Regions from separate parts of the Litoribrevibacter albus genome, predicted to be linked through region 1. Evidence: predicted binding sites of a transcription regulator. Region 1 holds the regulator's gene; the other holds the start of a gene.
The links. Region 1 encodes LexA, which represses DNA repair genes until DNA is damaged. Its sites were predicted from a motif close to TACTGTNTANNTANACAGTA; they were not measured.
Positions count from the first base shown of each region.

Region 2: QQL66_RS01785 (PA0069 family radical SAM protein) is a predicted target of LexA. The motif match lies at 1,449-1,468, and genes of this name have one in related genera.

Region 1 is NZ_BSNM01000002.1:359,738-364,294, forward strand. It holds gene QQL66_RS01705 (L-dopachrome tautomerase-related protein) at 1-378, shown strand, start outside; gene QQL66_RS01710 (DUF924 family protein) at 468-1,073, opposite strand; gene QQL66_RS01715 (pseudouridine synthase) at 1,351-2,157, shown strand; gene lexA (transcriptional repressor LexA) at 2,250-2,891, opposite strand; gene QQL66_RS01725 (hypothetical protein) at 3,058-4,344, shown strand; gene QQL66_RS01730 (TetR/AcrR family transcriptional regulator) at 4,544-4,557, shown strand, end outside.
Region 2 is NZ_BSNM01000003.1:9,503-14,059, forward strand. It holds gene QQL66_RS01780 (HD-GYP domain-containing protein) at 50-1,339, opposite strand; gene QQL66_RS01785 (PA0069 family radical SAM protein) at 1,487-2,542, shown strand; gene QQL66_RS01790 (GrxA family glutaredoxin) at 2,640-2,885, shown strand; gene QQL66_RS01795 (FKBP-type peptidyl-prolyl cis-trans isomerase) at 3,186-3,668, shown strand; gene QQL66_RS01800 (DUF5683 domain-containing protein) at 3,766-4,002, shown strand; gene QQL66_RS01805 (prolipoprotein diacylglyceryl transferase family protein) at 4,254-4,557, opposite strand, start outside.

The DNA of each region.
Region 1 (4,557 bases):
ATGTTGTATTCACTGCCGACGAGACATCTGAAATATGCGAAAGCTAATGACCATATCTTGATGGGGTTTGTAAAACCGGTTGGGCGAAAGACGATGACGGATGCTATGTCTACGGATGATCAGGGGCGGCTTTACCTCACCGACATTGAGCACTCTGCAATTGTGAGAATGTCTGCAGATGGACATCGAGAAACCTTGTTAAAAACAGAGACTTTACGCTGGCCGGATGGTCTTAGTTTTGGCCCGGACGGATACCTCTATATAACCTGCAGTGCTCTGCATCAGGTTCTCGGAAAGCTACCTTCTGATATTCGAGATAAGGCGCCGTATCAGGTCTATCGTGTAAAAACCGATGCGACGGCTTTGGCTGGACACTAATCTTTACTCGGGAAGGCTTGCTTCGGAAACTCGGGTTGAGTGAGAAACAGGCCTTTGTCTGGATTCAAAAACAGTGGCAGCATTGCAGCCTATTGACCAAAGCGATGGGCCTTCCCGTTCAGATACGTTTCTTCTTCGGCCGTATTGACACGTTTTAGTGATTCATTACGGTGGGGAAACCGTCCAAATTGCTTGATGATGTCTCTGTGTTGTTCAGCAAAACCGACATAGCTGTCCAGCAAAGGATGTTTTTCTTGTGGGCTTTCACGTTTTAGGGAGGTGAACAAACGAATACAAAGTTCCTGATCTTCCAGGCTCTCTGAATGTTCTAACGGCATATAAAAGAACACTCGATGCTCAATAGGTAATTCCAAATCGGTTTTTTCTGAAAGCCCTAGTTTACATAATTTGAGAGCACGACTGTCGCCGGCAAAGGCACGTTCTGTTCCCCGATAGATATTACGTGTGAACTGATCAAGTAATAGGATTAAAGCAAGTCGACCAGAGCTTGAGTCTTTCCATTCTTTGAGGCCCCGGTTTAAGGCTTCTTCGACTAAATGCCCAAACTGATGACTGATTTCAATGTCGATGTCATTGCCGCCAGACCACCATTTGTTTTTATTCTGATCAAGAGCAAAGCCGTCGGAGTCTAATTCACCAAACCAATAAGAAATAACTTTTGCGATATCGTCCATGTGTTAATTGATTCTCTGCGGGTCGTACTGTATTTGTTTGTCGTTCTGTATAAGTTATGTCTACATTTATGGTTCATTAGTTGTTCTCTGTCCAGTAAAGCAGAGTGTTAACGGCATTTTTGCTCACCTAATTGTTCGGTTAGCCGTTCTCTGAGTGACTGATTTTCAGTAAAATGCCGCCATACTATGCTTTGACATTAAAACGTCTTGCTCTTAAACGGTTTACATAAACACCCATTACCCATAAACAGCGATCATACAAATTAAAGGACGGGCTATGCACTTTGAAGTGGAATTGGAAGTGACTGAACTGGATTCATTGAATGCACTTGAGTTTCTCTGGGGGCATTTTGATCAGCTTTCCAAATCAAAAATTAAAGATGCGATGAAAAAAGGGGCTGTTTTCCTTGAGCGTAAAGGGGAGCGTAGCTGCTTGCGTAAAGCCCAAGCTGAATTAAAAATTGGCGATAAGGTTGAGGTCTATTACGACGAAGATTATTTAAACCGTAAACCTTTCCCCGCAGAGTTATTAACGGATCAATTACAGTACAGCGTTTGGATGAAACCTTCTGGTATGCCAATTGAGGGTGAGTTGTTTGGTGATCATTTATCGCTTCTACGCCTGGCGGATCAGACCTTTGAAGCTGAGCGCGAAGCCTACCTGATGTATGAATTGGCGGATGATTCCAAAGGGGTTTTGCTCATTGTTCATCACAGAAGAGCTGCCTCTACCTTCACTGAACTGCAAGAAAAAGGTGAGCTTAAAGTTAAATATCGCATTGAGGTAGCGGGTGCGATTGAGACTGGTGGAGACGTTTCTGTAGAAACAGAAGACTATGAACTGGCAGGGCGTTATGAGCCGGTTAAATATGTTGAACATACAAAGAGTACTGTACTGGATCTTTATTTAACGAAAGGTGATGCGAAAGACATTTGCTGTTACTTCATGGAGATCGGACATGAAGTATTGGGAGATGAATACATTTCCGGTAATACTGATCGGGATCGGATGCAAGTAGACCTAGTTGAGCTCGATTTTGAATGCCCAATATCCGGGGATTTAATGCACTACAAGGCGTACTAGGCCAGTTTAAGGGTGAGAAGAAACAGATGTATCAAACAAAGCAAGCCTTGAGCTTGCTTTGTTTTCTTCGCGCCAGGCTCGTATTTTATATCTTAAAGATCGCCGTTGCGGATAACGCCAACACCTAACCCTTCAATAAATACAGGTTCTTCGTTGGTATCAATGACAATATCATCGAGCTCTTCATTCTCCGGAATCAGTCGGACTATATTACCTTTACGATCAAGTCGCTTGACGGTGACATCGTCCCCAATTCGAGCTACGACAATCTGACCGTTTCTGACATTTTGAGTTTTGTGTACGGCCAGTAAGTCTCCATCAAGAATGCCTACATTCTTCATACTAAGCCCTTGAACCCTAAGCAGATAGTCAGCTGGAGGATTGAAAAACTCAGGTTGTACCGGGCACATATGATCAACATGTTCTTCAGCTAATACAGGTGAACCCGCAGCTACTCGGCCAATTACAGGAATGCCTTGAATCTGCTCTGGTTCATCATTGGATGATGAAAGGTTTGGATCGTAACCTGGAATTCGCAATCCGCGTGAGGTGCCTGGCATCATTTCAATGGCGCCTTTTTTGGCCAGTGCTTTTAAATGCTCTTCTGCGGCGTTGGCTGAACGAAAGCCTAAGGTTTTTGCTATTTCCGCTCGAGTTGGGGGATACCCTGTTTCGTCGATATGAGCCTTGATGACATCGAGAACTTCCTGCTGACGCTTGGTTAATTTAATCATGACCTGACCTTTTATACAGTTTTGTATATGTATACAGTATATTTTAAAAGGAGTAAATGTGTAGCGGAAATTTTGTTGAAACGAAACAGTAGATTAGTTGACATATCAATCAATAGTTCCGAAGATACGAGGGCCTGGAATTAATAATAATGAATAGGGGTATCTCTTGTTTAAGCACGTCATTTCTGCGGTATCTACTACTGCTTTATTGAGTATTTCTTCGTTCTTCTCCTCAACGGTTATGGGTTATGAGTTGACTCATGAACTCACGGCACAGTGGCGCGGCTTTTTTAATGATGGCGATATGAACCAAAAGCGCTCTGATTTCTCATTGGAATATGAAAGTGACTTCTTTTATGAGCTTGAGTCGGGCGTTGATTCCTTCATTGTTGTGCCAAAGCTGAGGGTAGATCAGCAGGACCCGGAAAGAAACCTGATTGATTTGCAGAAAGCGTATTGGAATCATCTTGGCGATGGATGGGAGCTAAGGGCCGGTATTCATAAGGTGTTTTGGGGAGTGACTGAGTCACGTCATCTGGTCGATGTGATTAACCAGACCGACTTGGTGAGCGCTATTGATCAAGAAGACAAATTGGGTCAACCAATGATCAATACGTCATTTGAATTTGAGTCGGGTATCCTGGATGTCTTTATGCTTGCAGGGTTCAGAGAGCGTACCTTCCCTGGTGAGGATGGCCGTTTTCGTACTTTTATTCCGGTTGATGGCGATTCAACTCATTATGAGTCTTCAAAAGAAGCCTCTCGAATTGATTGGGCTGCGCGTTGGGTTCAAACCATCGATTCAACCGATATCGGCATTTATCTCTTTTCGGGGACGAGTAGAGAGCCGTTACTAGTGTTTAACAATGATTTAACCAATCCTGAACTTGAACCTTATTACCCGGTTATCACTCAGGTAGGTTTTGATTTGCAACACGTCTACGAAGCATGGCTGTTCAAGTTAGAAGCGATACATCGTCGTGGATTTGATTATCCATCCGGAAGTGGAATTGATTCGGATGGTGATTTTGAGTCTTTGGTCGGCGGGTTTGAGTATACACAAGTGGGGATCTTCGAAACCCCAATGGATTTGGGGTGGATTGCTGAGTATCTCTATGACAGCCGTGGCAAGGATGATCCTTTGGCTGTATTTGAAGATGACTGGTTTGTTGGATGGCGTTTGGCATTCAACGATATTAATGATAGTGAGCTGTTGGCCGGTATTATAGTTGATCCAAGTAGCTCGGAAAAAACCATAGGGTTGGAATACAACCAGCGATTGTCTGATTCACTTGCGATTGCAGTGGAGGGCAGAACGTGGTTTGGGGGAGACAAAGCTCCGGATACCATGCAAGAGGCTCTATTGGGGCTGCAAGCTGGCGAGTCGCAAGATAAATTGGCTTCTTTGATGAATGACGACTATGTCGAGCTGAGTTTAACTTACTATTTCTGATCGTTATTCCTTCTTTTTCCTCTATTTTCTATCTGTCTATTGGGTGGGATTCCCGATAGACAGACGTTTATCCGTCCTTCTTAGCTTGGTATTCTAGGTTGAACATTCTAATCTGATAGTAATTTCTTGTTTCCTTTCCTTGACATGTATTGTGTTCAAACGTATGTTTTAAACAGTTGTTTTTAACGGAGACGCAGTGATGGCCAACGGAAA
Region 2 (4,557 bases), on a different contig from region 1:
CTCGTCATAACGCCATAGGGTTTTTTAGTACCATATGGTTCGATTCTTTTTACAGCCTTTCACCCAGGAAGTAATCCTTTAGGGTTTGTTCTGCGTGTTTCATCCACTGATTCAATTCCGCAGGTACGTGGCTGTCAGGGTGTAGTTGTCGTCTGAAAATTCTAATGCTATCGATGACTTGGAAAATTCCGTCTTGAACCAGGGCGCCAATTTCCATGATCAGATCGTCATCTTCGGTGGCCATTTTCATTGTTGTACTGCCTCTGAGGCGGTCAAGACCGGCGTTTACCATCGCTAAATCAATGGACAGTAATCGAAATTTAAGGCGCTGAGCGGCGGTGCTGCTGGCAAATGGGTTTTGAATGTTATCCAGTACTTTTTGACCGCTGGTTATGCAGGCAATGAGCTGATCGTAGACTTTGTGGACCTCATCAGCATCTCTCGGTAGTTCAAAATCAGAAGAGGCACTCTGCCAACTTTCCAATATCTTAATTAAGCACTTCGAGGCTTTGTCGTTGAGTTGTTGGCCCATGTGGGTTTTGAGAACTGTCGCGGCATAATGATACCCGTGACGGGTATAGATACTGATGGCACACTCCGTGGCTGCCAGTACCTGGCTCGCCAGCGATAATTGGGCTTCGTTCTTTGCAACAGGGTAACCGCTGCCATCCAGGTGTTCATGATGTTCCAGTACCAGACGCGCAATGCTGTCCTGGTATTCCGGAAATCGTTCGAGAATCCGATGCATGATGATCGGGTGACTGGCAATGTGCTGTTCTTCCTGAGGCGTAAAGATGTGATCCCGATTTTGTAATTCTTCGCTGAGGTGCATCATCCCGAGATCATGAAGCATGGCTGCTGTCGCCAAGTCATCGCACTCAATCAATGGAAGCTGCATCATGTCTGCCACGCAGAGGACGGCATAAGTAAGCAACATGGAGTGTTCAAAAAGATCCGGCTTACGCTTGAGACAGACAGTGACTTTGTTTCGCATACTGGTATTCAGGCGAAGACGGGCAAACCCCCGGATAGGAAGATCCCGGTTGTGTAAAAAGTCCAGTGATGCCCGGTAGTGTGGATTTTCTTTGAGAAATTCCTGGCATCGTTCCATCAACGCCGATCCATCCAAAGTATTTTGGATATCAATGACTTGATCTACGTCTTTACTTAGGGCGTGCTGCTGAAGACGGGCCAGAAGTTTTTTATTTATCTTTGCGCCTTTGGGTAACAGCATTACTCCCTTGGCACTAACGATGTCTTCGCTGGCAGTAACCACATCCGTTTCACCCAAGTCGGTTACGTGGCCTAAGTACTGGTCATTGGTTGTATTGGTGGTCATCAATGGTTCCTTTCTGTGATGGCCTGATGTCAAACAAGATGCTTGTTTCTTCAATATAGTGCATATATTCAACCTCGCTTTTTGATTTGCATTTTCATAAAGATAAGTATACTGTTTTTATGTACAGTATTTTATGGTTTATTCATTATGCAAGCACATGCAATAAAAGGCCGTGGCGTTTCTGGTAATCCTCATAATCGATATCACTCATTGCATTCCGTAGGGGATGATGGAGATGTCGGAGAAATAAAACTTTTAAGTACTGATATTATTGAGCAAACAGCGAAAACGGTTATTGCCAGAAATCAATCACCTGACGTTCCTCATAGTCAATCAGTTAATCCATACGCCGGCTGTGAGCATGGCTGTGTCTATTGCTATGCCCGACCTACCCATGCTTACCATGATTTATCCCCAGGGTTAGACTTCGAAACCAAAATCATTGCCAAAACCAACGTCAGTGAGTGTTTCTCACGAGAGATTTCGAAAGAAGCATACAAAGCCAAGCCTATTTTGATTGGTGCCAATACGGACCCTTATCAGCCGGTTGAACAGCGTTTGGAACTGACCCGACAGCTGCTGGAAGTGTGTCTGGAAAAGTCACACCCCGTGAGCTTAATCACCAAGAGCGCCTTGATTGAACGGGATCTTGATCTTCTTGAGCAGCTGGCGCAAAAAGGGTTGTGTTCGGTTCGAATTTCCGTCACTACGTTGGATAATCAACTGAAACGAAAGATGGAGCCGAGAACTGCTTCCGGCCAAGCCAGATTAGCGGCAGTGTCAAAATTGGCTGAACGAGGCATTCCGACCGGAGTGCTGGTAGCACCTATCATTCCTTCTATTAATGACAGTGAGTTAGAAGCAATTCTAGAAGCGGCTAAACATGCAGGGGCCATCTCAGCGACTTATATCTTGTTGAGATTACCGTTGGAAGTGAAAGAGCTGTTTAGCACTTGGTTAGAGACGCATTACCCTCAGCGCGCAAAACACGTATTGAGTCTGATCAGTCAAAGCAGAGGGGGGAAACTGTACGATTCTTCTTTCGGTCAGCGAATGAGCGGCGAAGGTGTGTTTGCCGATATGATTTCGAAACGCTTTTTACTGGCTTGTAATAAGTTGGGTTTAAAGGTTGCGCATTCCGACAAGCTCAATTGCGACTTGTTTTCGGCATCAAAGCCTAATCAACAAATGAGCTTGTTTTAATAAAAAACTATTGCTTCTAGAGAAATAATTAATTTTATTTAAATTGGAGTTGCTTTGATAATGAACCCATCAAATCAATCGATGGGGAGTGTCTGAAATGCAACGTATTACTATTTTTGGTCGTGAGGGATGTGGTTTCTGTAAGCGCGCGAAAGAGTTGTGTGAAATGCAGGGACTGAACTATGTCTATGTGGATATTCACCAAGAAGGTATTTCCAAAGCTGATCTTGAGAAAACAGTCGGTAAGCCTGTACTGACGGTACCTCAGGTATTTCACGGTAAGGATCACATTGGTGGCTTCACAGAGCTTAATGCCTTTGTAAAGCAGCAGCTTGCAGCCTAGATGACCTGATGACTACTTTAAACTGTCTGCACTTGATCGTGAATGAGGGGTAGGTGTAGGCAGTTTTTGATTGGGACGGCAAATTTGAAATGATGAGCTGACGACCTCAAATGAAGAATATTTGGGCATTGTTGTCGGAATGTGTACGGTGTTGAATAAAAAATTGGAGCTTGCTACTTGAATTATCAAAGTGAGACTATAAATAGAGCATGAGTTCCGACGAGAAGCCCGCCTTTTTGCTTTACTCTATATCATAAATTCATTTCCGCAGTGTGCGGACACACCAAATAGAGAATAATTATGTCTATTTCCAATCAAAAAGTTGTCACTATGGACTTCAAAGTTTCTGATACTAACGGACAAGTATTGGATTCGTCAGAAGGTGCAGAGCCGTTAGTGTATTTGCATGGTGCACAAAACATCATTCCTGGCTTGGAAGCTGCGCTTGAAGGCAAAAACGTTGGCGATTTCGTAAAAGTAGAAGTGGTTGCGGCGGAAGCCTATGGTGAGTACCACGATCAAATGGTTCAGCAAGTACCGATGGCAGCATTTGAAGGTGTTGATCAGGTAGAACCAGGTATGGCGTTCCACGCAGAATCTCCAGACGGTCACCCAATTCAAATCATTGTTACTGAAGTAGAAGGTGACATGGTAACGGTTGATGGTAACCATCCGTTGGCTGGCAAAGATCTTGTGTTCGAAGTAACTGTTCAAGACGTTCGTGAAGCGACTGCTGATGAACTGGAACACGGACATGTTCATGGACCTGGTTGTCACCACTAATACGTCACCATCAATAGATTCCAGGTTATCACTGGGTAGTGGACAGAACTGCTACTAGTGACGCATCGATATTTAATTGAGTACGTTAGGAAGGTGGATGAATATCTCTTCTCCAGGCATTGCAGCTGTGTTAAGTCTGATTCTTCCAGGTTTAGGGCAGATCTATAACGGTCATTTTTGGCGGGCCATCTTTTGGTTAATCATCACTCCTGGTTTTTGGATTGGGTCTGGTGGTTTCTTAGGTTGGATTTGTCATTTAATTGCCTCCTACACCGCCTATCAAAAGGCCAAAGAGAAGCAACTCTTAGAGCTGGACGGTAATGTGCCTGATTAACGAATATCGATGCTAAAACAAAAAAGGCTGCCTATGTTGAGCAGCCTTTTTTGTGTGTCGCGTTCTTGCTAATTCAGAAGGGCGCTGTTTTGTAGGTACTGATTTTAGGTTATTTAGTTCTTACCTGAGAGACATGCCCATCTGGAAAAGTACTTACTTGAAAAAGTACTTACTTGAAAAAGTACTTACCTGAAAAAGTCCCTAGCTGAAAAAAGTCCCTAGCTGAAATCAGTATCTACCCCACGACGTTTCTAGATTCGATCCCTGTGAAGCTGGAAACGCAGGTTCGAGCTGGTTACCGTGCTGGCTCCGGTATAGAAGAACGACAGTAGCCAGATCGCTTGAACACCCAAAATCACTTCAGGGCTCCAAAGGAACGACAGGCCCGCAGCCAGATCTGCCTTAGCGGCTTCAGGTGCCGGGTAGAAACTCATAAACACGGCTGTGTAGATGACGGCAACTACGGTCATGATCTGATAAGGAGAGATTTTGCTGTCACCTCGGTGATCGGCACGTAGCGTTTCTGAATACAGTCTCCAGAACTGAGTGAATACC